Regions from separate parts of the Serratia sp. FDAARGOS_506 genome, predicted to be linked through region 2. Evidence: riboswitches for the same ligand, from Rfam matches in the RefSeq annotation. Region 2 holds a riboswitch; each other region holds the start of a gene.
What was found. Region 2 has a riboswitch for thiamine pyrophosphate ahead of thiC (phosphomethylpyrimidine synthase ThiC). Riboswitches for the same ligand answer to the same signal wherever they lie in the genome.

Region 1 (7,504 bases), 2.1 Mb from region 2:
GCAGGCCGGCAAACACCGTCAGCCCACGCCGCAGGCGGGTAAGCCCACGTTCTTTGGCGATATTCATTGCGCTGCCCTCACCAGCTGTTGGAGCAGTTCGGCCTGGCTTTTCAGCAGGTCGGCGTCATCCGGTGCGCGCGGCGGTTGCCCGCTGATGCGGTGGGTGTCGTCGAGGCCCAGCGGCCAGGGCGACAGCACCAGCAGCCGGTGGCTCAGGCGGCAGGCCTCCATCGGATCGTGGGTGATCAGCAGCACGGTGTTTTGCGCCAGCAGTTCGGCGGCCAGGCTCTGGATCTCGGCGCGGGTAATGGCGTCCAGCGCGGAAAAGGGTTCGTCCATCAGCACGATCGGCTGGCGTTCGTAGAGCGTGCGGGCGATGGCAGCGCGCTGGCGCATCCCGCCGGACAGCGAGGCGGGCAGGCTGCGGCCATGCGCGGCCAGGCCCACGCGCTCCAGCAGGTGTGCCGCCCACGCCCGGTCCGGTGTTTCGCCGCGCAGCCGCGAGCCGAGGGCGACGTTCTCTTCGATGGTCAGCCACGGGTAGAGCAGATCTTTTTGCCCCATATAGGCGATGCGCCCGGCGATCGGCTGGCCGTCGCTGCCGGCTACCGTGCCCGAGGTGGCCCGTTCCAGGCCGGCGATGATCTTCAGCAAACTGGTTTTGCCGGCGCCGCTGGCGCCGAGCAGGGCGACGAAGCTGCCGCCGGCGATGTCGAAGCTCAGCCGATCAAAGACGATTTTCTGACCGAAACGCAGGCTGAGATCCCGCACCTGAATGCCGGGCGGGAGAAGCGGGGAGGTCATGAGGCGTTCAGCCCCATCTGCCAAAAAGCCGATTCCAACTGGGTGGCGGTGGTGAAAATCTGCGCCAGCTCAGTGAGGCGGCTTTGCGCGCCACGCTGATGACCGACGGTCTCGAGCAGCTCGATGGCGGCACGCACGCCGGCCAGATAGCCCTCGTCGCCGTAGTTGCGGATCCAGGAGGCGTAAGGATTGCCCTCCATCTTGGTGGCGGGATCGTGCAGCAGCCGCAGGCCAATTTCGGCATAGCCGGCCACGCAGGGCAGCAGGCCGGCCAGCAGATCGAGGGCGTCGCCGGCATGGCCGATATCCAGCACGTAACGGGTGTAGTTCATGGTCTCCGCCGCTTCCGGCTGGGCGGCGATCTGCGCTTCGCTCAGCCCCCATTCGGCGCAGTAGGCCACGTGCAGCGGCAGTTCGGCGACGATGCCGTTAAGCGAGGCGGTGGCGGCGCGCATCTCCGGCAGGGTACGCAGCTTGCTGACCAGCAGCGCGTAGGCGCGGGCGAAGTGCAGCAGGAACAGGTAGTCCTGGGTCAGGTAGCGGCGAAAAGCGCGTTCGGGCAAGGTGCCGGCGGCGAGCTGCTGCAGAAACGGGTGCTCGACGTAGTCCTGCCAGTGGCTGCCGGCATGTTGGCGCAGCCGGCCGTAAAGACCGTTTTCGAACAGGGTGGTGATGGACATGGGACCTCCTTGAGTCAGTGGAGATCCGGGCACGCTGGGGTATGAACAGGCAACGGGTGAGAGCGTTGTTACCTAACCGTCCCTTCGCTGGCATGACCCAGATCAGGTTCAAAGGGTTCGGCTTGCGCCATCTCAGCCCGTAACAGGACACCCCTCGGAGCTGCTTGTTATACGACATTTGTTTTTTGATTACAATCGCCGGGCGGCGCGGCGGCAATCGGTTCGTTTAGTGCGATCGTGGGCGATTTTACTGGCGCAGAGCGCGCGCTTTTTGTCACTGTAGGCCGATGATTCTGCCTTTGAGGACGATTCCCGATGAAAAAGATTGGTTTTCTCTCGTTCGGCCACTGGTCGCCTTCCGCCCAGTCCGGCACCCGTTCCGCGGCGGATGCGCTGCTGCAGTCCATCGATCTGGCGGTCGCCGCCGAAGATCTGGGGGCGGACGGCGCCTATTTTCGCGTACACCACTTTGCGCGCCAGCTGGGATCGCCGTTCCCGCTGTTGGCCGCCATCGGCGCCAAAACCCAACGTATCGAAATCGGCACCGGCGTGATCGACATGCGCTATGAAAACCCGCTGTACATGGTGGAAGACGCCGGCGCGGCGGATCTGATCGCCGGTGGGCGGCTGCAGCTCGGCATCAGCCGCGGCTCGCCGGAGCAGGTGATCGACGGCTGGCGCTATTTCGGCTATGCCCCGGCCGACGGCGAGAGCGACGCGGACATGGCCCGCCGCCATACCGAAGTGTTCCTGGAAGCGCTGCGCGGTGAAGGGTTCGCCGAACCCAATCCGCAGCCGATGTTCCCGAATCCGCCCGGGCTGCTGCGGCCGGAGCCGTTTTCCGCCGGGCTGCGCGACCGCATCTGGTGGGGTGCCGGTTCGAACGCCACCGCCGTCTGGGCGGCGAAGCTCGGCATGCACCTGCAAAGTTCGACGCTCAAGAACGACGAGACCGGCGAACCTTTCCACATTCAGCAGGCCAAGCAGATCCGCGCCTACCGCGCCGCCTGGCAAGAGGCCGGCCATACGCACGAGCCGCGGGTTTCCGTGAGCCGCAGCATCTTCGCGCTGGTGGATCAGCGGGATCGCAACTACTTCGGCGGCGGTGGCAAGGAGGGCGATCAGCTGGGATATATCGACGCGCAGACCCGGGCGATCTTTGGCCGCAGCTATGCCGCCGAGCCGGACGAGCTGATAAAACAGCTGGCGCAGGACGAGGCCATCGCCGAAGCGGATACGCTGCTGCTGACCGTGCCTAACCAGCTGGGCGTGGAGTACAACGCCCACGTCATCGAATCGATTTTAACCCATGTCGCGCCGGCGCTCGGCTGGCGCTAAACGGAGGAGTGGCATGTCACGCATTTTCATTACCGGCTCGGTAGACGGGCTGGGCCGCGCCGCCGCGCAAACGCTGTTGGACGAAGGGCATCAGGTGATTTTGCATGCGCGTGAGCCCGGCCGTTTGGACGCGGTGCGCGATCTGCTGGATCGCGGCGCGCAGGCCGCGATCGGCGATCTGTCCGATGTGCAGCAGATCCGGCTGCTCGCCGAGCAGGTCAATCGCCTCGGCCGCCCGGACGCGGTGATCCACAACGCCGGTATGTTTACCGGGCCGCAGGTGATGCCGGTGAACGTGATTGCGCCTTACCTGCTGACGGCCCTGATCGAACGCCCCAAGCGCATCGTCTACCTGAGCAGCAGCATGCACTTTGACGGCGTGCCGGAACTGAACGGCGTAGACTGGCTCGGCGGCGCAGCCGGTTCCTATTCGGACAGCAAACTGTTCGTCACCGCGCTGGCCGCCGCCGTGGCGCGCCTGTGGCCCGGCGTCATCAGCAGCGCGGTCGATCCCGGCTGGGTGCCGACCAAAATGGGCGGCGCGGATGCGCCCGACGATCTGGCGTTGGGACATGTGACGCAGGTGTGGTTGGTGACCAGCGATGAGCCGCAGGCCCTGGCGACCGGCGGTTATTGGCACCATCAGCAACGGTTCGATCCCCATGCCGCGGTGCACGACGAGGCGTTTCAAACGGCGCTGCTGGCGCAGTTAGCGCGCGTCAGCGGAGTGAGCCTGCCGCAGGCTTGAATGGCTATTCCTTCCAGGCCCGTCGAGGTTATCGGCGGGCTTTTTTATGCCCGCAGGATGAACCGGCGAGGTTTTTCTTATACAGTGGCTGCATGACCTGTTTTGCTCGTTCTTCCTATTATCGCCATGCATACATTCCTGATTATCGTCCCTGAAGGGGGCATGCTGTTCGAAGCGGCGGGCATCGCCGATATCCTGATGCAGGCCAACCGTCTGAGCCCTGCCGAGGCGCCGCTGTATCAGATCGCGGTCGCCACCACGCAATCCCATCGGGTGATACACGGTCTGTCCGGGCTGAGCCTGTTGGCCGATCATCGCCTGGCGGATCTCGATCCGGCACTGCCGCGCGATACCGTCATCGTCGCCGGCAAAGGGGCGACCGAAGCAGAGGGCGCCCTGGTGGCGGATTGGCTGCGCCGGGCGGCCCCGCAGGCGCGCCGAATCGCCTCGGTCTGCGGCGGGGCTCTGCTGCTGGCCGAGGCCGGATTGCTGGACGGACGGCGGGCGACCACCCACTGGCGGCTGGCGGAAACGCTGCAGGCGCGCTTCCCGCGGGTGCAGGTCGAGAATGGCCCAATCTACGTGCAGGACGGGCCGATCTGGACCTCCGGCGGCGTCAGTTCCGGCTTCGACCTGACGCTGGCGCTGGTGGAAGACGACTATGGTTTCGTGCAGGCGCGCGAAGTGGCTCAGGATCTGGTGATGTTTCTGCGCCGCCCCGGCGGGCAGGCGCAGTTCAGCCGCTACCCGCTCAACCAGGCCAAATCGCCGGGCCCGATCCGCGATCTGCAGTCCTGGATCCTGGAAAACCTCGCCGACGATCTCAGCGTCGAACGGTTGGCCGAACGCGTGGCGATGAGCCCGCGCAACTTTACCCGCGTGTTCACCCGCGAGACGGGCATTTCTCCCGCCAAATTCGTCGAAGAAGGGCGGTTGCATACCGCCAGACAGCGCCTGGAGCAGAGTGCGCAAGGCATAGAGCAGATCGCCCTGGCTACTGGCTTTGGCAACGGCCTTAACCTGCGGCGGGTGTTTGAGCGAAAACTGCAGCTGACCCCGAGCGAATACCGCGAACGCTTTCATGCGCGCAATTTGGCGTAAATTGATTGGTAAGTGTCATTTACGCCGCTTCGGGGCAGGGCTAGAGTTGAGGCAAAGCCCATAACGAGGAGAGCATCATGGTGAGAGTTGGCATTAACGGCTTCGGCAGGATCGGGCGCAACGTACTGCGCGCGGCACTGGGTCGCAGCGATTTTGAAGTGGTGGCGATCAACGATCTGACGGACAGCAAAACGCTGGCGCACCTGCTGAAATACGACACGCTTTCCGGCACCCTGGCGGCCAAGGTGGAAGCCGGCGACAATCAGCTGCTGCTGGACGGCCGGCCGATTCAGGTGTTTTCGCAGCGCGATCCCGCCGAGATCCCCTGGAGCAGCGTGGGCGTGGACGTGGTGATCGAAGCGACGGGCTTCTTTACCGATAAAGCCAAGGCGGAAGTGCACATCACGCACGGCGGTGCCAAGCGGGTGATTATCTCGGCGCCGGCCAAAAACGACGACATCACCATTGTCATGGGGGTTAACGACCAGCTCTACGATCCGGCGCTGCATAAAGTGGTCAGCAACGGCAGCTGCACCACTAACGGGCTGGCGCCCGCCGCGCAGGTGCTGCATCAGGCCTTCGGCATCGAATACGGGCTGATGAACACCACCCACGCCTATACCAACAGCCAGGCGCTGCACGATCAGCCGGAAAAAGATCTGCGCGGCGCGCGGGCGGCGGCGGAGTCGATCGTGCCTTACTCCAGCGGCGCGGCCAAGGCGCTCGGCAAGGTGATCCCGGATCTCGACGGCCGCCTGACCGGTTACTCGCTGCGGGTGCCGGTGCCGGTGGTTTCCATCGTCGATTTGACGGTGACGCTGAAACGCCCGGCGACGGTGGAGGAGATTAACGCCGCTTTCCGCGCGGCGGCGGCGTCCGGCCCGCTGAAAGGGATCCTGGGCTACAGCGATGAACCGCTGGTGTCGAGCGACTATCGGGGCGATGCGCGTTCGTCGATCATCGACGGCCTGTCCACGCTGGTGATCGGCGGTAATCTGGTGAAAGTACTCGCCTGGTATGACAACGAGTGGGGCTTCTCCAACCGCTTGGTCGATCTGGCGCTGCTGATGGAAAAACGCGGGCTGTAAACGCCCAACAGCAAAAAGCCCGCTTAAGTTTCCTTAAGCGGGCTTCTCTAAATATGGCTCCTCTGACTGGACTCGAACCAGTGACATACGGATTAACAGTCCGCCGTTCTACCGACTGAACTACAGAGGAATCGTGTGAACGGGGCGCATGATATCCAGCGGCCCCGGGTGTGTCAACGCTAAATTGCCCCAGGCGGTGCGACTGCTCGGTATCTGAGCAATATACCCGTCAATCAGCCCATTGCGCGTCGTTTTCCGCCTGGGCGCGCAGCAGGCGCGCCAGCGGATCCTGGCGGTAGAAGCGGCAAAAGTGCTGGTACAGCGCCGGGAAGCGTTCGGCCAGCAGCTCGGGGGCGCTGAAGAAATACTCCGACAGCACGGCGAAGCACTCGGCCGCATCGGTGGCGGCGTAGGCATCCATGCTGGCGGCCTCTTCACCGACCATGTCTATCTCGTCCTGCAGGCTTTCCATCGCGGCGTGCAGATCGTGCTCCCAGGCGGCCACCTCGCGCAGCGGGATCGGCGGCACGCCGGTGGCAACGCCGCCGTTGCGCATATCCAGTTTGTGCACCGCTTCGTGGATCACCAGATTGAAACCGGAGAGATCGAAAGAGTCCTGCACGTCTTGCCAGTTGAGCACGATCGGCCCCTGTTCCCAACTCTGGCCCGACTGCACCACCGGCCCCGAGTGCACCAGGCCAATTTCGTCCTGCCATTCGTCTTCCACCACGAACGGCGTGGGGTAGAGCAAGATTTCATTGAAGCCGTCGAGGCATTCTGCGCCGAGCTCCAGCACCGGCAGGGCGAACAGCAGGGCGATGCGCGCCTGCATTTGCGAGGTGAGCTGCAGCCCCTGCAGCGGCACGATGCGCTTTTGCTGCAAGATTTGCCCGGCAACGGCCACCAGCCGCTGCCGCTCCTGCTCATTCAGCGGCGAGAGCAGCGGGATCGCCAACGCGTCCTGCCACTGGGCCTGAGTGTCTGCCTGGGGTTGAGAGGGTTGAGTCGCTTTCCACGGCCATTTAATCATCAGGTTGCTCGTAAACTCATCACTTGAACGTTCAGCGGTATGCTAATGCTGTAAAAATGCCGTAAAAGCGGGCATGATAGCAAGCGTTGTTAGGAGAGATGCCGGAGCGGCTGAACGGACCAGTCTCGAAAACTGGAGTAGGGGCAACTCTACCGGGGGTTCAAATCCCCCTCTCTCCGCCACTATTCAATCACTTACGAATAAATCTTTCAACGATCCCCATCACAGTAAAACCAGCGTTCCTATCGGCTGTCGTCCCTCATTTCCCTGTCCCGACGTTATCAAACCGTCTTTTCGTCTTACTCTTTGTTCTGCAGTGATCGCCACCCCGGTCTGCGCCGCTTTCCCGTTTTTACGCCTCCTGTCACGCGATGCGGTGTTGTACTGTTGCCCGCGGGTAAGGTAATTTGCTGATGGCAATGACGACTGACGCGGGGGCTAACGGGCATGAACGAGAAAATCGACTATCACATCGAGAAATACCATTTCGCGCCGCTGGATGAGGCCCCCAGGCTCGCGCACCAGTGGAGCGAGGTGCTGAACGAGTGCCGCGAGACGCAGGCCGGAGCGGAGGAGCGTCTGCGCATTGCGCTGCTCAACGTGGATTATGTGACCAGTTTTGAATTGCCTTTCCGGTTATTGCTGGTGCGGGCGCCGCAGCTGATCGCCGGAATACGTGAAGAGCTGCCGCTCAGCCAGAAGAATGTGGTGTTCA
Region 2 (7,504 bases):
GCGATGGCGGCGCGCGTCACCGCCCCCTCTTGCTCGAAGCCCACGTCGGCGCCGGCGATGAAGGCCGGCGGTTCGGCCGGCAGATCGTCGTAGCGAATGACTTCAGCCGCTCGCCGCAGCTGTTCGGCGCGCAGGGCCGCCATATCGGTCACATCGGATCCTTAACGGTGGTATTTCGCCGAGTGCGTGTGTACCGCCTCGACGAAGGCGCCGGCGTGCTCCGGCGGCACATCCTGATGGATGCCGTGGCCCAGGTTGAACACATGGCCGTTGCCGTGGCCGAAACCGGCCAGAATGGTCTCCACTTCTTCCGCGATGCGCGCCGGGGAGGCATAAAGCATCGACGGATCCATATTGCCCTGCAGCGCCACTTTGTCGCCCACCCGCCGACGTGCGTCCGCGATGTCGGTAGTCCAATCCAGCCCCAGCGCATCGCAGCCGGTGGCGGCCATCGCTTCCAGCCACTGCCCGCCGCCTTTGGTGAACAGCGTCACCGGCACGCGGCGGCCATCGTTTTCACGCAGCAGGCCGTCGACGATCTTGTGCATGTAGTGCAAAGAGAACTCGCGATAATCGCGCCCGGTCAGCACCCCGCCCCAGGTGTCGAACACCATCACCGACTGCGCGCCGGCCTTGATCTGGGCATTGAGGTACAGGATCACGCTGTCCGCCAGCTTGTCCAGCAACAGATGCAGCGTGGCCGGCTCGGCATACATCATCTTTTTCAGCTTGGTGAAGGCCTTGCTGCTGCCGCCTTCGACCATATAAGTCGCCAGTGTCCACGGGCTGCCGGAGAAGCCGATCAGCGGCACTTCGCCCTTCAACTCGCGGCGAATGGTGCGCACCGCGTTCATCACATAGCCTAATTCCACTTCCGGATCGAACACCGGCAGCTTGTCGACGTCGGCGCGGCAGGTGACGGGGGAGCTGAAACGCGGGCCTTCGCCGGCTTCAAAGTACAGGCCGAGCCCCATGGCGTCGGGAATGGTGAGAATGTCGGAGAACAGGATGGCGGCATCCAGCGCATAGCGGCGCAGCGGCTGCAGCGTGACCTCGCAGGCCAGCTCGGCGTTCTTGCACAGCGACATGAAATCACCGGCCTGGGCGCGGGTCGCCTTGTACTCCGGTAAATAACGACCGGCCTGGCGCATCATCCATACGGGGGTCACATCCACCGGCTGGCGCAACAGCGCGCGCAGGTAGCGATCGTTCTTCAACTCAGTCATTTATGGGGCTCCCTTAATAATCTGCCGGCCATTGTACATTATTCTGCCCGGCACAGCGCCACGGTGTCCTCAATCAACCGGCGCGCCACGGTGCCGGGCGGCGGCAACAGCGGCAGTTGGTCGTAACGGTACCAGCCGGCGTTGAGCAGCTCCTTGGGATCGTGACGAATGTCGCCCTGATGGTAATCGGCCATAAAGGCCATCATCAGCGAGTGCGGGAACGGCCAGGGTTGTGAAGTAACGTAGCGCAGGTTCTTGATTTCAATATTGCTCTCTTCCATCACTTCGCGCGCCACCGCCTGCTCCAGCGTTTCGCCCACTTCGACGAAGCCGGCCAGCACCGTATGAATGCCGCCGCGATGGCGCACGTGTTGCGCCAGCAGGATCTGATCGTCGCGCCGAATGGCGACGATCACGCAAGGCGCAATCTGCGGATAGTACCGCTCTTTGCAGTGGCCGCACAGGCAAGCGCTTTCGGTGCGGCTGAGGTGCATCTCATGGCCACAGTAGCCGCAATAGCGATGGGAGCGATAGAAATCCGCCAGCTGCACGCCGCGCCCGGCAAGCTGGAACAGACCGCGATCCTGATCCAACAGCTGACGCACCGATCCCATCTCCCGCGGCATCGCCTGGCGTACCAGCCAGACCGGCGCGCCCTCCCATTCACCGATGGTGCGCGCCATATGGCCCCGCAGCCCGAGGGCGGCGGCCGTCCCCGACGGCAATTCACCGTTCGGTAACCAAAGTTTGCTTTCATGGCTGACGATCCACCAGCCGTTTTCATTGCCCGTTAATGCAAGTTCCATATCGTTGTTGCACAACCTCAGCTTCACTGGCACTCTACGAATCGGCTTTGTTACATTTTAATAACTTACCGGTTACTTTTATTACTTACACGGAGTCAAACATGCTCAACCGTTTGGAAAGGCTGACTCAGCGCGTTGGCGGTAGTAATGAATTAGTTGATCAATGGCTTCAGGCCCGCAAACAGTTGCTGGTCGCCTACTGCACGCTGGTAGGCCTCAAACCGAATAAAGAAAAGCATACGCCGCTGAATGAAAAAGCGCTGGAGAACTTTTGCCACAACCTGGTGGATTACCTCTCCGCAGGGCATTTTCATATCTATGACAGAATTATCAAACAAGTGGAAGGCGCAGCCAGTCCGAAAATGTCGCTGGCGGTGAACATCTATCCCAAGCTGTGGGCCAATACCGAACAGATCATGGCGTTCCACGATCGCTATACCGAAGTGGATATCGATCAGGAGGTTTGTCTGGAGTTTCATCAGGCCTTGTCGGATATCGGCGAAACGCTGGCGGCGCGCTTCGCGCTGGAAGATAAGCTGATCCAACTGGAAGCGGAAGCCGCGCAGCAGCCGCTGCCGGACCAGGCGCTGGATCCGGCGCGTTAAAATTTTATAGTTTTTTTTCTTATCCCTCCTATACTGGGGGGCATCTTGTCGGAGTGCCTAGCGCCTGATTTGTTCATCGAATCAGCCAGGCTGAGACCGTTAATTCGGGATCCGCGGAACCTGATCGGGTTAATACCCGCGAAGGGAACAAGAGTAATCTATCGCCACAGGCATGGCCTTCCCCTTGCGGGCGCCCTGCCTTATCGGCCACCATCATTACTCCCTCCGAGCTCCAGACAAGCAACTTTCCCAACCCAACACACTGGTAGGAACTTGCTATGTCTAACGTTAATCCACCGCGCGCCCGTAAGGCGCAACGCGAAGCCGCTCAGCAGTTTATCGACACCCTGCAAGGCACGGCTTTCCCGAACTCGCGCCGCATCTACCTACAAGGCTCGCGCAGCGATATCCAGGTGCCGATGCGCGAAATTCAGCTCAGCCCGACCCTGGTCGGCGGCAGTAAAGATAGCCCGCAGTATGAACCCAACGAGGCGATCCCGGTGTATGATACCGCCGGCCCCTACGGCGATCCGCAGGCCAAGCTCGATGTGCACGCCGGCCTGGCCAAGCTGCGCGCCGGCTGGATCGACGCGCGCGGCGATACCGCCCCCCTAAACGGCGCCAGCTCCGGCTTTACCCAACAGCGGCTGGCGGACGAGGGGCTGGATCACCTGCGCTTTGAACATCTGCCACTGCCGCGCAGGGCGCTGCCAGGTAAGTGCGTGACCCAACTGCACTATGCCCGCGCCGGTATCGTCACCCCGGAGATGGAGTTCATCGCCATCCGTGAAAACATGGGGCGCGAGCGCATTCGCGGCGAGGTGCTGCGCCACCAGCATCCGGGCCAGAGCTGGGGTGCCAACCTGCCGGACAACATCACGCCGGAGTTCGTGCGTCAGGAAGTGGCCGCCGGCCGCGCCATCATTCCCGCCAACATCAACCATCCTGAGACGGAGCCGATGATCATTGGCCGTAACTTCCTGGTGAAGGTGAACGCCAATATCGGCAACTCGGCGGTCACGTCATCGATCGAAGAAGAGGTGGAGAAGCTAGTGTGGTCCACCCGCTGGGGCGCGGACACCGTGATGGATCTCTCCACCGGCCGCTATATTCACGAAACCCGCGAGTGGATCCTGCGCAACAGCCCGGTGCCCATCGGCACCGTGCCGATCTACCAGGCACTGGAGAAGGTCAACGGCGTGGCGGAAAACCTCACCTGGGAGATGTTCCGCGATACGCTGCTGGAACAGGCGGAGCAAGGGGTCGACTACTTCACCATCCACGCCGGCGTACTGCTGCGCTACGTACCTATGACCGCCAAACGCCTGACCGGCATTGTGTCGCGCGGTGGCTCGATCATGGCCAAATGGTGTCTGTCGCACCATCAGGAAAACTTCCTCTATCAGCATTTCCGTGAAATCTGCGAGATCTGCGCCGCCTACGACGTTTCGCTGTCGCTCGGCGACGGCCTGCGCCCCGGCTCGATTCAGGACGCCAACGACGAAGCCCAGTTCGCCGAGCTGCATACGCTGGGCGAGCTGACCAAGATCGCCTGGGAATACGACGTGCAGGTGATGATTGAAGGCCCGGGCCACGTGCCGATGCAGATGATCCGCCGCAACATGACCGAAGAGCTGGAACACTGCCACGAAGCGCCGTTCTACACCCTCGGCCCGCTGACCACCGATATCGCGCCGGGCTATGACCATTTCACTTCCGGCATTGGCGCGGCGATGATCGGCTGGTTCGGCTGCGCCATGCTGTGTTACGTCACACCGAAAGAGCACCTCGGCCTGCCGAACAAAGAAGACGTCAAACAGGGCCTGATCACCTACAAGATCGCCGCTCACGCCGCCGATCTGGCCAAAGGCCATCCGGGCGCGCAGATCCGCGATAACGCCATGTCCAAGGCACGTTTCGAATTCCGCTGGGAAGATCAGTTCAATCTGGCGCTCGATCCGGCCACCGCGCGCGCCTATCACGACGAAACCCTGCCGCAGGAATCCGGCAAGGTCGCCCACTTCTGCTCGATGTGCGGGCCGAAATTCTGCTCGATGAAGATTTCGCAGGAGGTGCGCGACTACGCCGCCGCCCAGGAGGCCGCCAAACCGATCGAGGTGCAGCTGAGCGGCATGGAGAAAATGTCCGCCGAGTTCCGCGCCCGTGGCAGCGAGCTGTATCACAGCGCCGGCACGCTGCAAGAGGAGACAAGCAATGACTGATATCACAACCCCCTTCCCAGCCACGCCCCACAAACTGGGGCTCTACCCGGTCGTCGACAGCGTGGAATGGATCGCTCGCCTGCTGGAGGCCGGCGTTACCACGATCCAGTTGCGCATCAAAGATCTGCCGGACGAACAGGTCGAAGAAGATATCGCCGCCGCCATCGCACTGGGCCAGCGTTATCAGGCACGGCTGTTCATCAACGACTACTGGCGTCTGGCGATCAAGCACGGCGCCTACGGCGTGCATCTGGGCCAGGAAGATCTCGATACCACCGATCTGGCGGCCATTCACCGCGCCGGGCTGCGACTGGGCGTGTCCACCCATGATGACGCCGAACTGGCGCGCGCGCTGGCGGTAAAACCGTCCTACATCGCGCTGGGGCACATCTTCCCCACCCAAACCAAAGACATGCCTTCGGCGCCGCAGGGGCTGGCGGAATTGAAACGCCACATCGCCGGCCTGGCGGATTACCCGACGGTGGCGATCGGCGGGATCAGCATCGATCGCGTACCGGCGGTGCTGGCGTGCGGCGTCGGCAGCGTGGCGGTGGTCAGCGCCATCACCCAGGCACCGGACTGGCGCGCGGCGACGGCCGAGCTGCTGCGGTTGATCGAAGGCGAGGATCCGAACGATGCTTAACGATCAGGAATTCCTGCGCTACAGCCGCCAGCTGCTGCTGGAGGACGTCGGCCCGGAAGGCCAGGAGAAACTCAAGCGCGCTACGGTGCTGATCGTCGGTTTAGGCGGGCTCGGTTCCCCAGCTTCGCTGTATCTGGCCGCCGCCGGCGTCGGCACGCTGCTGCTGGCCGACGACGACCAGTTGCACGTCACCAACCTGCAGCGGCAAATCCTCTACCGCAGCGCCGATACCGCCACCGGCAAGGCGGCGCTGGCGCAACGCCACCTGCAGGCGCTGAACCCATTGGTGGAATCCATCCCGCTGGCGCAGAGGCTGGAGGGGCAAGCGCTGCGCGACGCGGTCGCCCGCGCCGATCTGGTGCTGGACTGCTGCGACAATATGGCGACCCGTCATGAGGTCAATGCCGCCTGCATCGCCGCTGCCAAGCCGCTGATCAGCGGCAGCGCGGTCGGCTTCAGCGGCCAGTTGCTGGTACTCGAACCACCCTATGCGCACGGCTGCTATGCCTGCCTGTACCCGGAGCAGGAAGAACCGCAGCGCAACTGCCGCACCGCCGGGGTGCTCGGCCCGGTGGTGGGCGTAATCGGCACTCTGCAAGCGCTGGAAGCCATCAAAATGCTGGCCGGCATGCCTTCCTCCCTCAGCGGCAAACTGCGGCTGTTCGACGGCAAGCAGCAAAGCTGGAGCACGCTGCAACTGAGCCAGGCCCGCGCCTGCCCGGTGTGCGGAGGCGCGGCATGAAGATCCGTCTGAACGACCAACCGCTGGAGCTGGCGCAGCCGCTCAGCGTCGCCGCCCTGCTGATCCAGTTGGAACGCCACCAGCCGGGCACAGCGCTGGCGATCAACCAAACCATCATTCCACGCGCCGACTGGGCCGACCATCAGGTGCAGGACGGTGACGACATTTTGCTGTTTCAAGCGATCGCCGGAGGCTGACATGCTGAAAATCGCCGATACCACTTTTACCTCGCGCCTGTTCACCGGCACCGGCAAGTTCGCCACCCCGGCGCTGATGTTGGAAGCGCTGGCGGCCTCCGGCTCACAGCTGGTGACCATGGCCATGAAGCGTGTCGATCTGCGCGGCGGCAACGACGCCATTTTGGCGCCGCTGCTGCAACTAGGCGTCAAATTGTTGCCCAACACCTCCGGCGCCAAAACCGCCGCCGAAGCGGTGTTTGCCGCCCGACTGGCGCGCGAAGCGCTCGGCACCCATTGGGTGAAACTGGAGATCCACCCCGATGTGAAATACCTGCTGCCGGATCCGATAGAAACGCTAAAGGCGGCGGAAACGCTGGTGAAAGACGGCTTCGTCGTGCTGCCCTACTGCGGCGCCGATCCGGTGCTGTGCAAACGGCTGGAAGAGGTGGGTTGCGCGGCGGTGATGCCGCTCGGCGCCCCTATCGGATCCAACCGTGGTCTACGTACCCGTGACTTCCTCGAGATTATCATCGAGCAGGCCAAGGTACCGGTGGTGGTCGACGCCGGCATCGGCGCACCAAGCCACGCACTGGAAGCGATGGAGCTGGGCGCCGACGCGGTACTGGTGAATACCGCCATCGCCGTGGCGCGCGACCCGGTGCAAATGGCGCGGGCGTTTCGCCTGGCTCTGGAGGCCGGCGAGCTGGCGCGCAGCGCCGGATTGGGCTCCAGCCAGCGCGGAGCAGTCGCTTCCAGCCCGCTGACCGCCTTCCTCAGCCAGCCAGAGGAGGCGCAGTGATGGCCGACGACTTCAGTAGCCGCTGGCAACAGCTGGATTGGGACGACATTACGTTGCGCATCAACGGCAAAACCGCGCGCGACGTGGAACGCGCGTTGAACGCCGACAAGCTAACGCGCGACGACTTTATGGCGCTGATCTCCCCCGCCGCCGCGCCGTATCTGGAACCGCTGGCGCAGCGCTCGCAGCAGCTGACCCGTCAGCGCTTCGGCAACGTCGTCAGCTTCTATGTGCCGCTGTACCTCTCTAACCTGTGCGCCAACGACTGCACCTACTGCGGCT
Region 3 (7,504 bases), 400 kb from region 2:
CGCCCAGCGCCATCAGCGTCATGGTGGTAGGCAGACCGGCGCGTTCGGCCAGTTCCACCGCCTGTCGGTGAGCGTCGGCGCAGATGATGCCGCCGCCCAGGTAGAGGATCGGGCGTTTAGCCTGGTTGATCATCGCGGCGGCCTGCGAAACCAGCGCCGGATCGAAGGTCGGTGCGGCGTCCGGCGCGGCGATCGGCGGCAGCGCTTCCAGGGTGATGGTGGCGGTTTGCACGTCTTTCGGCACATCGATCCATACCGGGCCGGGGCGGCCGGACTCGGCAATGCGGAAGGCGTCGCCGATCACCTGCGGCAGCTCGCGAATATCGCGCACCAGGTGGTTGTGCTTGGTGATCGGAATGGAGATACCGTAGGTGTCCACCTCCTGGAAGGCGTCGGTGCCGATCATTGAGGAAGGCACCTGCCCGGTGATGCACACCAGCGGAATGGAGTCGAGCTTGGCGTCGGCAATGGCGGTGACCAGATTGGTGGCGCCCGGCCCGCTGGAGGCGATGCACACCGCCGCTTTGCCATTGGCTCGCGCCATGCCCTGTGCCATAAAGCCCGCGCCCTGTTCGTGGCGCGCCAGCACGTGGTGTATGCGGGTGCTTTGGCTCAGCGCGTCATACAGCGGCAGCGCGGCACCGCCGGGAATGCCGGCGACGGTGGTAATGCCCTGCCGCTCCAGCAGATGAACGATCAATTGTGCGCCGGTGAAGCTGGTGCCCGGTTGAGGTGAGCCCGAAGTTGCCATGTTCCTGTCCTTTCTCAAGGCCGGTGAGCTTTTCTGGGCAGGGTGCTAAAACAAGAAACCCCGCCCGGTTTGCGCCGGCGGGGTTTGGGAATCGATGCGTTGATTCGGACCCTACGGCGCATTGCCGACGACCACCACCACACGCACGACGACCACCGCGGCTGGTAGCGCGGTAACTAGTAGGGTCGAAGTCAGCGAAGATGCGATCACAGGGAACCTTATCATCAGTAAAAAAAGTCAGGTTTTTATAAAAACACAGGCGCAAAATTCACACAACAGGTTTATCGGCGCAGCATAAAAAACGCGCGTTAGATCACGCTTTACCCGAAATGCCCAGCACGCGCGCTTCCGGCGCGCTGCCGTCCAGCAGGGCCTGCGTTGGGCCGTCGTAGTAGATGCGCCCATCGACCACCAGCAGCGTGCGCGGCGCGATGCGCGCGGCGTCGTCGAGGTTGTGCGACACCATCAGCAGCGTCAGGTTACGCTGTTCGCACACCGTCTGCAGCAGCTGCAGCATCTCGTTGCGCAGCGCCGGATCGAGCGCCGAGAAAGGCTCGTCGAGCAGCAGGATCGGCCGTTGGCGAATCAAACAACGCGCCAGCGCGGCGCGCTGACGCTGACCACCGGAAAGCTGCGACGGCAGGCGCTCCAGGTGCTCCTCCAGGCCGACCTGACGGGCGATATGCTCCCGCTGTTGGCGCTGTTGCTCAGTCAAGCGCAGACCGGGATCCAACCCCAGCCCGATGTTCTGCGCCACCGTCAGGTGCGCGAACAGGTTGTTCTCCTGAAACAGCATCGACACCGGCCGTTTGGCCGGCGGCGTGGCGGTATGGTCTTCGCCGTTCAGCTGCAGCCGGCCGCTGGCCGCCGGCAGGAAACCTGCGATCAAACTCAGCAGGGTGCTTTTACCGGCGCCGCTGGGGCCGAGCACCGCGACGCGCTCGCCCGGCCGGATGCGCAGATCAAAGCGCATCGGCAGGTGTTCATACAGATAGGTCAGTTTTTCAAGCGTCAGCATGGCGCCCCGGTAAGCGTTCGATCAGGGTAAACAACAGGAAGCACAGCAGCAGCAACAGCAGCGCGGTCACCGCCCCGTCGTTGCTGCGATAGGCGCCAATCTGCTGATACAGGTAAAAAGGCAGGGTACGGAAATGCTCGTTGCCAAACAAGGCGACCACCCCGAAATCGCCGATCGACAGCACGCAGGCGAAGGCCAGCGCCTGCGCGAGCGGGCGGCGCAGCGCGCGCAGTTCTATCAGCCGCAGCCGTTGCCAGCCGTGGATATCCAGCGACAGGCACAGCGGGTTGTAACGTTCGGCGAGGTCGCGCATCGGATTCTCCAACACCTTCAGTGCATAGGGCACCGCCATCAGCGCATTGGTGAGGATCACCAGCGCATAGGGCGACTGCGGCAGTCCGATCGTATCGCTCAGCAACAGGAAGAAGCCGGTAGCCAGCACGATGCCGGGCATCGCCAGGATCACCATGCCGCTCAGCTCCAGCGCCTGGCCGCCGCGCAGATGCTGCCGCAGTTTCAACTCGCGGCTGCTCCACAGCAGCATCATCGTGAGCGCCACGCACAGCAGTCCGGCGCCAAGGGCGATGCGCAGCGACGTGAACAGCGCCTGCCACAGCACCGGCTGGCGCAGCACGCTGACGACGGCCTGATTGGCGCCGTCGGCGATCACCGCCAGCAGGGGCGGCAGCAGCAGCAGCAGTGCGGCGGCGATCAACAGAAAATCGCCGACGCGCCGCCACAGGCTGTCTTCCGGGTTGCGCCAGCGCTGGGCGTGGGTATGGCCCACCGGCAGCGCCTGGCTTAGGCGCTGGCTGATCAACACCAGCCCCAGACAACAGCTTAACTGGATCAGCGCCAGCATGGCAGCGCGGCCCAGATCGTAGTCGTAACTCAGCGCCTGATAGATAGCCAGTTCGATGGTGGTGGCCTGCGGCCCGCCGCCCAGCGACAGCACGGTGGCGAAGCTGGCGAAGCACAGCATGAAGATCAACGCGCCGCTCGGCAGGATCTGGCGGCGCAGCGCCGGCCATTCAACGAAGCGGAACTGCTGCCAGCCATTCATGCCCAGCTGGGCGGCCAGCTGGCGCTGCTCTACCGGGAGATTCTCCAGCGCCTGCAGCAACAGGCGGGTGGCCAGCGGCAGGTTAAAAAACAGGTGCGCCAGCAGAATGCCCTGCAGGCCATAGGGCGAGAAGCCATACTCGACGCCCAGCCAGCCGCACAGCGCCGCCAGCCAGCCCTGGCGCCCATAGACGCTGAGCAGACCGAACACTGCCACCAGTACCGGCAGTACCAGCGTCATGGCGCACAGCCGCAGCAGCAGCTGCCGGCCGGGGAAACGGCGGCGATAGAGCGCGCGCGCCAGCAGAACGGCGGGCAGCACCGAAATCAGCGCCGACAGCAGCGCTTGCCAGAAGGTGAAACGCACCACGTGCCACAGGTAACTGTCCTGCCACAGGCCGCGCCAGTCGCTGTCCGGCGCGTGACGCCACAGCGAGCCCATCGCCAGCGCGGCGACCAGCAGGATCACGCCGGCGGCCAGCAGCCCCGGCCAGAGCCAGCGGGGGATCAGCGGCTGACGGCGGCTTGCCATGCCCGGATCCACCCGCCGCGTTGTTTGGCCACCTCTTCGGCGCTGTATTGCAGCGCGGTATGCGGCACGTTCATCTGTTCAAAGCCGGCGGGCAGCGGGGTGTTGATCACCGGATACATCCAGTTGCCGGTCGGGATGGTGTTCTGGAACGCCGGCGTGACCATGAACTGCATGAAACGCTCCGCCAGCTCGGGCTGTTTGGCGGCCTTCAGCTTGCCTGCCACTTCCACCTGCAGGTAGTGGCCTTCGCTGAACGTGGCGGCGGCGTAGAGATCTTTTTTCTCTTCGATCAGGTGATAGGCGGGAGAGGTAGTGTAGCTGAGCACCAGATCGCCTTCCCCTTTCAGGAACAGGCCGTAGGCTTCGCTCCAGCCTTTGGTGACGGTGACGGTCTTCTTCGCCAGCTGCTGCCAGGCGGCCGGCGCCTTGTCGCCATACACTTTTTGCATCCACAGCAGCAGGCCGAGGCCCGGCGTGCTGGTGCGCGGATCTTCGTAGATCACTTTCCAGTTGCTATCGCTGCTGACCAACTCCTGCAGGCTCTTCGGTGGGTTCTTCAGTTTTTCTTTGTTGTAGACGAAGGCGAAGTACCCATAGTCGTAAGGCACGAAGGTCGTGTCCTGCCAGCCGCCCGGCACCGTCAGTTTGGCGGTGTCGACGCCGCTCGGCGCGAACAGGCCGGTTTGCTGCGCCGCCTGCAACAGGTTGTTGTCCAGCCCCAGCACCACGTCGGCGGCGCTGTTCTTGCCTTCCATGCGCAGGCGGTTCAGCAGCGAGACGCCGTCTTCCAGCGCGACGAACTTCAGTTCACAGCCGCACTCGGCTTCGAAGGCTTTTTTCACCGCCGGGCCAGGGCCCCAGTCGGCGGCGAAAGAATCGTAGGTGTAAACCGTCAGCGTCGGCTTGGCGAACACCGGCGCGGCACACAGCAGCAAGAAGCAGGGCAGATATGTTTTGACCACGTTGCACTCCTGAAAAATAAGGGGGCAAGGGCATCTGAGGGGGCGAGGCGGCGTCGCCGGTTCGCTGGGCTCAAATCCCTCCGCCGGTATTGACCGGATCAGGTTCGACGGGTGTGCTCTCAGCGGAAAATCGGGCTTATCACGCGGCCCGACTTACCGCACCCCGTTGAGACGGCGCTATTGTAAAGATTAACCGACCCGGGCGAAAGGCGCTTATGCCTCCGGCGGGGCAAACCAGGCGGACTTGAAGTCGAACCAGCCGAGGGTGTTCATCCGCACGCCGCGCATGCTGCGCTGGCCGTGCAGCTGCAGCCAGTGGTGAAACAGCGGATGCAGCTGGTGATTGCTGACCAGGCGCTGGCAGAACTCCGCCAGCGGCAAGCGGTTGGCGCGCCACAGCGCTGCGTCCTGCGCCAGATCCTCGTTCATGCAGTGCTGCATCAGCGGCAGTTCGTACAGCGTGGCGAACAACGAAAACTCCAGCGGCAGATAGAAGTTGGCGCTACCAAGCCACAGATCGCTGCGCGCGTCGCCCTGGTGCCAGATGGCGTAATCCACGCTTTGCACGATCAGGCGGATGCCGTGCTGCGCCAGCAGCGGTTCGATCGCCTGGCGAATGGCGTGAAACTCCGAATGTTCATTGAAGTGGGTCATCGTCAGTTCGGTCAGGCCCGCGGGTTTGGGTTGCTGCGCCAGCGTGCGGTTGTGGTGCCAGCGCGGGAGCAGGCCGTACGCCGGCGACCAATAGCGCTGGTACAGCGGCCCAGCGTTGCTCAGCAGCGAAATGGGGTTGATCAATTCGCATAGCCAACTGCGAATGGCGGGGTCGGCAGCCAGCGGTGAACGCTGATCGAACAGCAGGAAATAGCAGCCCTCTTCCAGCCGGCTTTCCAGTTCGTTTTTGCCGGTTTCATCGCCCTGCAGCTGCACGCCCGAGTGTACCAGCTCTTCGGAGAACTCCGGCAGCACCCAGATGTTCACCTCGTCGATCAGCGCCCGGTAGCCAAAATAGTCGTCGAAGGCGTGGATCTTCATCTGGCTGGGATGGTTGCGCACCACGCGGTAGGGGCCGGTGCCGACCGGATGGCGGGCGAAGTCCGGCAGCTCGCGCCATTCACGCGGCAGGATCATGGCCTGCACGCTGCCCAGCAGCCAGGGCAACCAGTGGTCGGGGCTGCGCAGATGCACGTCGATAACGAACGGTGTCGGCGAGGTGACGCTCTCGATATGCGAGAACAGCGGTTGCGAGGTCAGACGCGAGAGGGAAGTGATGACATCCGCCATCTCCAGCTCGCGGCCATGATGAAAATGGATCGCCGGGCGCAGATAAAACCGCCAGTGCAGCGGCGTCAGCGCCTGCCAATGGTGAGACAGATCGGATTCCAGTTCCCCGTTTTCCTCATTTATGCGCGTCAGGCCATTGAAGATCTGGCGTGCCAAATGGGTCTCCGAACGCCGCAGCGCCGATCCGGGCAGCAGGTTGTACAGCTGCCGGTAGTAGAGCACCCGCAGGATGTGTTTCCCCTGGCGGAAGCTGCGCCCCAGCTGCGACAGCAGCATTTGGCGTACCACGTTTTTGTCGCCCACCAGCTGTACCAATTGATCGATGCGGTCCTGTTCCAGCAGCTCCTCGGCCCGCTGTTGCTGCAGCGCCAGGCCGGTGTAATGGAAGGTTAATCGTGAACGCTTGCCGCGCCCCGACTCCGCCTGCCAGGTAAGCCAGCCCTCCCGCTGCATGGCGCTCAACAGAGAGCGCACGTGGCGCCGCGAGCAGCTCAGCACCTCCGCTAGCGCCTGCAGCGTGGTGTCGGTGGTTTCACCGTGGCAGCGCTGCCACAGACGGATGAACTGCTGCTGCAATCGGGATGTGGACATAAAAGAGGAACGCTCCTGCCTCAACTCGTCAATTTTTCTTTCCCTATATTACGCCGATAATTTTCATCAATGAAAGGGGAGGGCGTAATCATGAAAGCTTTCTTATCCAGACAGTTCTATCAGCGCTATTTCAGCGCGGTGCGCCGTCAGCACGCCGACTGGCTGAGCGTGGTGCCCGAACAGGCGCGGCTGGCGATGCTGGCGCACCTGACCCAATGGGATATCAAAGAGATGACTGATAAGCAGTATCGCGAGCACCTGTAGGGGCCGCGGCAACCAGTTTCTGAGTAATGGTGCTGTTTCACCAGCCAGTGGGGTGACCCACTGGTTTTTTTATGCGTGACCATGGCGATGTGCTTGCATTTTTCTTGCCGTGGCCTAAGGTTCTTTCTTCTGCTTTGAGGTCAGGGAAGACGATATGCAACGCCTGAGCCGGTTGTCACTGCGCATCAACCCTATCTTTGCCGCATTCCTGCTGATCGCTTTTCTCTCCGGTATCGCCGGCGCGTTGTTGACGCCGACGCTCAGCCTGTTTTTGACCACCGAGGTCAAGGTGCGGCCGCTGTGGGTCGGGCTGTTCTATACCGCCAATGCGGTGGCCGGCATCGTGGTCAGTTTCCTGTTGGCCAAACGTTCCGACACCCGCGGCGATCGGCGCAGGCTGATCCTGCTGTGCTGCCTGATGGCTGTCGGCAACTGTCTGCTGTTCGCGTTTAACCGCGATTACCTGACGCTGATCACGGCGGGAGTATTGATGTCCGCCGTTGCCAACACCGCCATGCCGCAGATTTTCGCGTTGGCGCGGGAATACGCCGACAGCGAGGCGCGTGAAGTGGTGATGTTCAGCTCGGTGATGCGCGCCCAGCTTTCGCTGGCGTGGGTAATCGGCCCACCGTTGTCGTTTGCGTTGGCGCTGAATTACGGATTCACCGTAATGTTCCTGATCGCCGCCGCCACGTTCGCGGTTTGCGTGCTGTTGGTGGGATTTATGCTGCCTTCGGTGCCGCGTGCGGCGGAGAATGAGGGGTTAAAGGGGGGGAGTTCTGCGCCGATTGCGCCCGCCAGTGCCTGGCGCAATCGCGACGTGCGGTTACTGTTCATCGCCTCGATGCTGATGTGGACCTGCAACACCTTATATATCATTGATATGCCGCTGTATATCACCACCGATCTCGGCCTGCCTGAAGGGTTGGCCGGGGTGCTGATGGGCACCGCTGCCGGGCTGGAGATCCCGGCGATGCTGCTGGCCGGTTATTACGTCAAACGCTTCGGCAAGCGCAACATGATGCTGTTGGCGGTGGCGG
Region 4 (7,504 bases), 1.5 Mb from region 2:
GCTGCCCGCGCTGAAGCTGAGCAGTGCGCCGAAGAGGGCGCAACGCAGCGCCTGGTGTCCCGTCATAGTCCTTCTCCCTAGGTTAAATCAGGTTTCGCCCGTCAAACCGGGCCTGAACTAGTCAGACCACGGTTGCGGCAAAAAGTTGACTCACCACCAGGCGTGAAAGTGGTGCACCGGCCCGATGCCGTGCCCCACCTCCAGCGTGTCCGCCTGTTGCAGCGCTTGTTGCAGGTAGTCCTTGGCGGCGGCCACCGTAGCCGCCCAGTCGGCATGACGCGGGCGCAGCGCCGCCAGCGCGGCCGAGAGCGTGCAACCGGTGCCATGGGTGTGGCGGGTGGCGACGCGCGGCGCGGTAAAGCGCTGCTCGCCTTCTGCGGTAAACAGCCAATCCGGGCTCTCGCTTTCGCTCAGGTGGCCACCCTTCATCAGCACCGCCCGGCAGCCCATCGCCAGCAGCGCCCGCCCCTGCTCGCGCATCTGCGCTTCATCTTCCGCCGGCGCGCACGCCAGCAGCGCCGCCGCTTCCGGCAGGTTCGGCGTAATGATCGACACCAGCGGCAACAGCTCGCGCCGAATAGACGCCACCGCCTCCGGCGCCAGCAACGGATCGCCGCTTTTCGCCAGCATCACGGTGTCCAGCACCACGAATTCCGGCCGGTAATGGCGCAGCCGTTCGGCCACCGCCTGCACGATGTCGGCGTTGGCCAACATGCCGATCTTGACGCTGTCGATGCGCACATCGCTGAACACCGAGTCCAGCTGCGCGGCGACGAACGCCGGATCGATGTAATACACCGACTGCACGCCGCGGGTATTCTGCGCCACCAGCGCGGTGATCACCGAAGTGCCGTAGGCGCCGAGCGCCGAGAAGGCCTTCAAATCAGCCTGAATGCCGGCGCCGCCGCTGGGATCGGTGCCAGCAATGGTCAGCGCGTTAATGCGTTTCATCACAGATCCTCCCCGCGCAGCTGATACAGGGCGTCGAGGAACGCCGGCGTAAAACTGCCCGGCCCTCCGGCCTGTCTGGCCGCGAGGCCGCCGCAGTGGGACATCACCCGGCAGGCGGTCGCCACGTTGTCCAGGCGGTCGCCCGGTAGGGCGCAAAACGCCGCCACTACCGCCGACAGCGCGCAGCCGGTGCCCACCACCCGCGTCATCAGCGGGGAACCGCCTTCGATCGCCCAATCGCGTTGGCCGTCGGTGACGTAATCCACCGCGCCGGTGACCGCCACCACCGCGCCGCTGCGCTGCGCCAGCTCACGGGCGGCGGGCAATGCCACCAGCGAATCGTCGCCGCTGTCCACCCCGCGGCCGCTGGCCAGCAACCCGCTGAGCGCCATGATTTCCGAGGCATTGCCGCGTATCGCCGCCGGTTTCTCGTCCAGCAGCTGTTTAGCAAAGGCGGTGCGGTAGGAGAGCGCGCCGACCGCCACCGGATCCAGCGTCCAGGGCTTGCCGGCCTGATTGGCGGCGGCCACCGCCGCCCGCATCGATTCGGCGCGCAGCGCATTGAGGGTACCGACGTTGATCAGCAGGCCATCGGCCAGCGCGCTGAACTGCGCCGCCTCTTGCGGCTCCACCACCATCGCCGGGGAGGCGCCGAGCGCCAATAGCACGTTGGCGGTCAGCGATTGCACCACTTCGTTGGTCAGGCAGTGGATCAGCGGAGGCCGCTGTTGGAATTGGGTCAGACAGGCCGCGGCGCGCGCGCCGGGTAGTGCATCAGGTCGAGCGATCATATTCCTCCCAACCGGCGTTCAAGAAGGCGGCGCCGGCTGGGCGGCCGTGACTTCCCTACGCTGGCATTATCCAGATCAGGTAATACGGGTATTTCTCAGCCTTCACGCAGAAGGGCACCCCGAGTCATGAAAATCAATAGGTTGTGATCAACGTTGCGTTAATCCCTGCAGGGGATCATGCCAGCGGCGGCGCGGACAAACAAGCGAATAAATCGGCTCGCACCTAAGCGGTGCTTCCCTCTTTTCCCGCCAGATACAGGCTCAGCACGCCGGGCAGCTCCGCCAGCGTGAACGCCACGCTCTGCGGCGCTGTCTTGAAGATATGGTGCAGCGTACCGGCCACCAGGCTTTGCAACAGCCGGGTTTGCTGCAGGATCTCCGCTTCGGCGGTCTCGGGGCGGCGCAGCTGCAGCACGCGGGCGATCAGCGCCAGGAAGCTGGATTTTTCGTCCGGCAGGTTCATTTCCCGCATCACCGGCAGGTAGTCGGTGTGCTCGCGCAGGTACTGCGCATAGGGTGAAAACAGCCGCTGGATCACCGCTTCAGCGGAGAGGCGCCGCCACTCGTCGTCACTGGCCAACGCCATGTCGCGGATCAGCGCCTCGACCGACTCGGTATGCCGATCCGCCAGCGCTTTGATCACCGCGTGGCGATCGGGAAAGAAGTGATACATCGAGCCGATGGAGGTTTTGGCGTGCTTGGCGAGCCGCTGCATGCTGAGCGCCGCCAGCCCGTCCTGGGCCACGATCGCCGCCGCCGAATCCAGAATGGTTTGTACGCGTTGCCGCCCTCTTTCCTGCTGCGGCTCTCGCCCGGTGATGTGTTCGTCGATTTGCATATTCGTTTCTGCCCGCTGTCATCAACGCATTATACCCATTTGCCGCCGCGAAGGCAGGACGATACAAAAAACTAGATTAATTCCTCTAGTTTGGAGTAGAGTATTTATTCTAGTTTACCCTGATGCAAGCGTGGGGAAGACAAACAGTGACCTCACTCACTGAAAAAGAGTCATTTCATTCGGCCCGTCGCCCAAGCCAATCGCCAGAGAACGCCCTATGCCCGACAAAAAACTGCTTATCTTCTGCCTGACCGCGCTGTTGCTCACCGGGTGCTCGCCGGCACCGTCGATAGTGGTGTTCGGCGCTTCGTTCCCCGACTGGCTGTTTTGCCTATGCGGCGGCGTGGCGGGCATGGTGGCGATCCACCTGCTGCTGCGCACCCCGGAAAAACGCGCCTGGCTGGCGCCGCAGCTGCTGACGTATCCGGCGCTGACCGCGCTGATCGCCATGCTGATCTGGTTACTGGTTTTCCCCCACTGAGACTGACGCCATGACCCAACCACAAACCTCCAACAAGCGCAGACTGCTGGTGCTTGCCATCCTGGCGTTGACGTTCATCGTGGCCGCCGTCGTCGTCTGGCGGGTGGAAAACGCCCCCACTACCGACGATGCCTACGCCTATGCCGACACCATCGACGTGGTGCCGGAGGTGAACGGCCGCATCATCGAGATGCCAATCCGCGACAATCAGGAAGTGCGGCAAGGCGATCTGCTGTTCCGCATCGATCCACGCCCTTATCTGGATGCGCTGGCGGCAAGCGAGGCGCGCCTGATCACGCTGAATGAGCAGATCAAGCTGACGCAGCGCTCAGTCAACGCGCAGCAGTACAACGCCGAATCGATGAACGCCATCGTCAAACGCTCGCAGGCGCTGGTGGCGCAGGCGACCGACACCCTTAACCGCCGGCAGAAACTGCTCGGCAAGAACTACGTTTCGGCGGAAGAAGTGGAAACCGCCCGCACCTCCCAGCGCTCGGCGCAGGCGGAGCTGCAGGCCGCGTTGCTGCAGGCGAAACAGGCGGAAGCCGCCGTCAGCGGCGTCGAGGCCCTGGTCGCGCAGCGCGCCGAAGTGCAGGCCGACATCGCCATCGCCAAACTGAACCTGGAATTCACCGAGGTGAGAGCGCCGTTCGACGGCCGCATCGCCTCCCTGAAAACCACCGTCGGCCAATATGCCTCCAGCGCCAAACCGGTGTTCACCCTGATCGACACCCGCCGCTGGTACGTGATCGCCAACTTCCGCGAAACCGACCTGAAAGGCGTGCATCCCGGCGTGCCGGCCACGCTGTATCTGATGAGCGACGCCGGCCAGACATTCAGCGGCAAGGTGGAATCGATCAGTTACGGCGTGCAGCCCGACGACGGTGGCACCGTGCTGGGCGGCCTGCCCAACGTGTCGCGCAATATCAACTGGGTGCACGTTTCGCAGCGCTTCCCGGTCAAGATCGCAGTAGAAGCCCCCAACCCGGCGCTGTTCCGCGTGGGCGCTTCGGCGGTGGCGAAGCTGAACCTGCGCCATGAAGAGTAAAACGATGTCTCGCGGTTGGCTGCCTCAACTGATCGACGAGCTGCGCCCTTCTGACAGCCGCATCAACCTGGTGATCCGCGCCCTGCTCTCCAGCGCGATCGCCATCGTGATCTCGCAGACGCTGCAGGTGCCGTGGCTGGCGCTGTCGCTGATTGCTGTCTTCTTTATCACGCAGTCCAATATCGTGATCACCCGCGCGATCGGCATTCTGTTCTTCGTCAGCTCCACGCTGGCGATCGGCGCCGCCATCCTGGTGCTGAAGTTTACCTACGACTACCCGATGCTGCGCATCCTGCTCTCCAGCGCGCTGTTTTTCCTCAGCGTGTTCCTGATGCGGGTGACCAAGGTCGGGGTGCTGTTCTTCCTGATGGCGCTGGTGGTGATCTACACGCAAAGCTTTGTCGATCTCACCCCGCAGGCGGAAGTGGTGATACGGCTGGTGTTGTGGGTCTGGGTGGCGATCAACTACGCCATCTTGCTCACCCTGATCGTCAATACCCTGCTGCTGCCGGCTGAACCGCTGAAGCAGTTGAAAAGCCGGATGATCGCGGTGTTGGATGAAACTCGCGCTATGTTGGCCCAAGGCGACGAGACGCGCGATCTGAGCGCCATCTCGCAGCACGCCACCGAGCTGCATAAACTGCTGCGCTTTTCAGTGATGCGCAGCGATCGCTGCCGCGCCAACGAGCCCGGTTATCTGGCGCTGATCACCCTGGTGTTGCAGCTCAATATCCTGGCCTACCAGCTGCCGCCTGTTTTCGGCGCAGCCGCGCGTAAATTGGCGCAAGAGATAGACGCCGCCTGCCGCGCGCTGCAAACGGCGATAAGCCACGACAGCGCGCTGCGATTTTCCGTCGCGATCGCCGACAGCGACGATCCGCAGGTGCCGGCGCCGCTCAATGAAATGGCCGGCCTCCTGCAGGTCTACGCCAACCGTAGCGACTACGCCGACGCTCTGCAGGCCGCCCCACCGCCGAAAGTGCCCTTCTTTACCCCCGATGCCCTGACCAACCCGGTTTACATCCAGTTTTCGTTGAAAACGCTGCTGACCGTGCTGGTGGCCTACGTGTTTTATACCGCCGTCGATTGGTCCGGCATTCATACCATCATGCTGAGCTGCCTGATCGTGGCGCAGCCCAGCCTCGGTGCCACGCAGCGGCGGGCGCGGCTGCGTCTCGGCGGCGCGGCGATCGGCAGCCTGCTGGCGCTGATCTCGGTAGTATGGATCATGCCTCACCTCGATAGCCTCGTCGGCTTGCTGCTGCTGACGCTGCCGGTGATCGCCCTGTCCGCCTGGATCGCCGCCGGCTCCGAGAAGATAAGCTATGCAGGGGTACAGATCCTGTTCACCTTTTCCCTGGCGCTGCTGGAAAGCTTCGGCCCGGTCACCGAGCTGACCGAGATCCGCGATCGCCTGATCGGCATCGTGCTGGGGGTAGGGTTCGCCACCTTCATTCACGCCACGCTGTGGCCGGAATACGAAGGGGAGTCGCTGCGGCAGCAGGTTGCCACCGTGCTGCGGGAGCTGGCGCGCTTCCTCGGCGGCGAGAACACAAACGCCATCGGCATCTGGCAAAAGATCGAGGGCTGCGAAGCGGTGGTGGCCCGGGTGACGCTGGAGCCGACCTGGCAGTTGGCGGATGATAACCATGAAAGCTTCACCCGGCATATCCAACTGATCTTTAACCAGACGCGCAGCCTGTTGCTGACCAGTGAAAAGCTCAACACCTATCTGACAGGCAGCGGGGCGGCGCTGTCCGTGCAGGAACGCGCGGCGCTGCTCGAGGTGCAACGCCAGGGCGGGCGCGTTCTCGCCGAGTATGCGGCGCAGCTTGCCAGCGCGCCGCAAGCGCTGCGGGCGCCCGACTTTCATCCACCGCTGGCTGCCCTGCACGCCGACACCGTGCGCCACCTGGCTCAGGAGCTGAGCGACGGGGTCAATCGCCTGCCCGCCTGGGGTGACGCCTAGCATTTTCCGTTTGTGGCCGTGCACGCCCGGCGCAATGCGCTATAGTGAGCACAAACCACCGGGAGATGCCATGCAGATAAGACCCTACCAAGAGACCGATCGCCCCTTCCTGCGCACGCTGTACCTGGCATCGCGCAAGGCGGCGTTCGGCTGGCGCGATACCTCAAACTATCAGTTGGAAGATTTCGACGGCGCGACGCTGGGCGAAGCGATTTGGGTGGCGGAAGACGGCGGCGTGCTGCTGGGATTCGTCTCCGTCTACCGCGAAGACAACTTCATTCATAACCTGTATGTCGATCCCCATCAGCCGCCGCGCGGCGTCGGCAGTGCGCTGCTGCAGGCGGCGCAAGCCACCTTCACCGCCACCGGCTCGCTGAAATGCCTGATGAAGAATGAAAAGGCGCTGACGTTCTACCGCAAACACGGTTGGCGTATTATCTCTACCGGCAACGACGGCGAAGAAGATTATTACCTGATGCATTCGACGGCCCCTTAGCCCTCGGCACCTGCAGTCTCCGGCATCCCGCGCAGCGTCAGCCGCCAAAACAGCAGCGCGCTCAGGCTGACGCCCGCCCCCAGCCAGCAGACGCCGCTCCACCCCGCCCAGGCGTACATATGGGTGCCGGCAAAGGCGCCCAGCCCGCTGCCGACGGCGTAAAACAGCATGTAGCAGCCCACCAGCCGGCTATGTGACTGCGGGTGTGCGCGGAAGATCATGCTCTGGTTCAGCACGTGGATCGCCTGGCCCGCCAGATCCAGCAGCACGATGCCCGCCACCAGCCAAACCAGGCCGCTGCCGAGCAAACCGAGCGGCAGCCAGGCCAGCGTCAACAGCAGCAGACACGCGCCGCTGGCCGCCTGCCCCAGCCCGCGATCCGCCAGATGCCCGGCGCGCACCGCCGCCAGTGCGCCCACCGCGCCGACCAGGCCGAACGCCCCCACCGCGGCATGGGTGAAGTTGAACGGCGCCTGGCTCAGCGGCAACACCAGCGAACTCCAAAAGAGGCTGAAAGCGCCGAACATCAGCAGCGCCAACATGCCGCGAATTTGCAGCGTGCGGTCATGCAGCAACAGGCTCAGCATCGAACGCAGCAGCGCGGGATAGCTCAGCGTACTGGGAGCGGTGCGCGGCGCAGGCAGCAGGCGCGACAAGATCGGCAGCAATACCAGCGTCACCCCGGCAGAGAAGAAATACACCGTGCGCCAGCCGCCGACGTCCGCCAGCGCGCCGGACAGGGTGCGCGCCAGCAGCAATCCCAGTACCACTCCGCCCTGCGCCGCACCAACCACCCGCCCGCGCTCCTGCGGCGCCGCCAGGGCTGCGGCGTAAGCGATCAGCCCCTGCGTCATGGCGGTGCCCAATAAGCCTACCAGCAACATCCCCGCCAGCAGCCAGGGCGCGCTGTGCGCCCAGCCCACCAATAGC

Region 1: it holds a riboswitch for thiamine pyrophosphate, as region 2 does, so the genes downstream of both, tenA (thiaminase II) here and thiC (phosphomethylpyrimidine synthase ThiC) in region 2, are expected to answer to the same signal.
Region 3: it holds a riboswitch for thiamine pyrophosphate, as region 2 does, so the genes downstream of both, thiB (thiamine ABC transporter substrate binding subunit) here and thiC (phosphomethylpyrimidine synthase ThiC) in region 2, are expected to answer to the same signal.
Region 4: it holds a riboswitch for thiamine pyrophosphate, as region 2 does, so the genes downstream of both, thiM (hydroxyethylthiazole kinase) here and thiC (phosphomethylpyrimidine synthase ThiC) in region 2, are expected to answer to the same signal.

Annotation. Positions count from the first base shown of each region.
Region 1 covers NZ_CP033831.1:4,543,084-4,550,587, reverse strand. Annotated here, with positions in the region: gene EGY12_RS22050 (ABC transporter permease) at 1-67, opposite strand, end outside; gene EGY12_RS22045 (ABC transporter ATP-binding protein) at 64-804, opposite strand; gene tenA (thiaminase II) at 801-1,484, opposite strand; TPP riboswitch at 1,547-1,649, opposite strand; gene EGY12_RS22035 (LLM class flavin-dependent oxidoreductase) at 1,800-2,822, shown strand; gene EGY12_RS22030 (SDR family NAD(P)-dependent oxidoreductase) at 2,836-3,570, shown strand; gene EGY12_RS22025 (GlxA family transcriptional regulator) at 3,697-4,671, shown strand; gene gap (type I glyceraldehyde-3-phosphate dehydrogenase) at 4,749-5,759, shown strand; tRNA gene EGY12_RS22015 (tRNA-Asn) at 5,814-5,889, opposite strand; gene mtfA (DgsA anti-repressor MtfA) at 5,989-6,789, opposite strand; tRNA gene EGY12_RS22005 (tRNA-Ser) at 6,882-6,971, shown strand; gene EGY12_RS22000 (helix-turn-helix domain-containing protein) at 7,237-7,504, shown strand, end outside.
Region 2 covers NZ_CP033831.1:1,781,419-1,788,922, reverse strand. Annotated here, with positions in the region: gene nfi (deoxyribonuclease V) at 1-152, opposite strand, end outside; gene hemE (uroporphyrinogen decarboxylase) at 162-1,226, opposite strand; gene nudC (NAD(+) diphosphatase) at 1,265-2,032, opposite strand; gene EGY12_RS08680 (Rsd/AlgQ family anti-sigma factor) at 2,134-2,637, shown strand; TPP riboswitch at 2,677-2,801, shown strand; gene thiC (phosphomethylpyrimidine synthase ThiC) at 2,916-4,859, shown strand; gene thiE (thiamine phosphate synthase) at 4,852-5,502, shown strand; gene EGY12_RS08665 (HesA/MoeB/ThiF family protein) at 5,495-6,244, shown strand; gene thiS (sulfur carrier protein ThiS) at 6,241-6,441, shown strand; gene EGY12_RS08655 (thiazole synthase) at 6,443-7,222, shown strand; gene thiH (2-iminoacetate synthase ThiH) at 7,222-7,504, shown strand, end outside.
Region 3 covers NZ_CP033831.1:2,180,897-2,188,400, forward strand. Annotated here, with positions in the region: gene ilvB (acetolactate synthase large subunit) at 1-751, opposite strand, end outside; gene ivbL (ilvB operon leader peptide IvbL) at 863-976, opposite strand; gene thiQ (thiamine ABC transporter ATP-binding protein ThiQ) at 1,065-1,769, opposite strand; gene thiP (thiamine/thiamine pyrophosphate ABC transporter permease ThiP) at 1,756-3,363, opposite strand; gene thiB (thiamine ABC transporter substrate binding subunit) at 3,339-4,325, opposite strand; TPP riboswitch at 4,383-4,501, opposite strand; gene sgrR (HTH-type transcriptional regulator SgrR) at 4,539-6,200, opposite strand; gene sgrT (glucose uptake inhibitor SgrT) at 6,291-6,464, shown strand; gene EGY12_RS10545 (sugar efflux transporter) at 6,619-7,504, shown strand, end outside.
Region 4 covers NZ_CP033831.1:263,169-270,672, forward strand. Annotated here, with positions in the region: gene EGY12_RS01570 (inhibitor of vertebrate lysozyme family protein) at 1-66, opposite strand, end outside; gene thiD (bifunctional hydroxymethylpyrimidine kinase/phosphomethylpyrimidine kinase) at 151-951, opposite strand; gene thiM (hydroxyethylthiazole kinase) at 951-1,742, opposite strand; TPP riboswitch at 1,778-1,874, opposite strand; gene EGY12_RS01585 (TetR/AcrR family transcriptional regulator) at 1,966-2,580, opposite strand; gene EGY12_RS01590 (YtcA family lipoprotein) at 2,798-3,061, shown strand; gene mdtN (multidrug transporter subunit MdtN) at 3,072-4,109, shown strand; gene EGY12_RS01600 (FUSC family protein) at 4,114-6,078, shown strand; gene EGY12_RS01605 (GNAT family N-acetyltransferase) at 6,149-6,574, shown strand; gene EGY12_RS01610 (MFS transporter) at 6,571-7,504, opposite strand, start outside.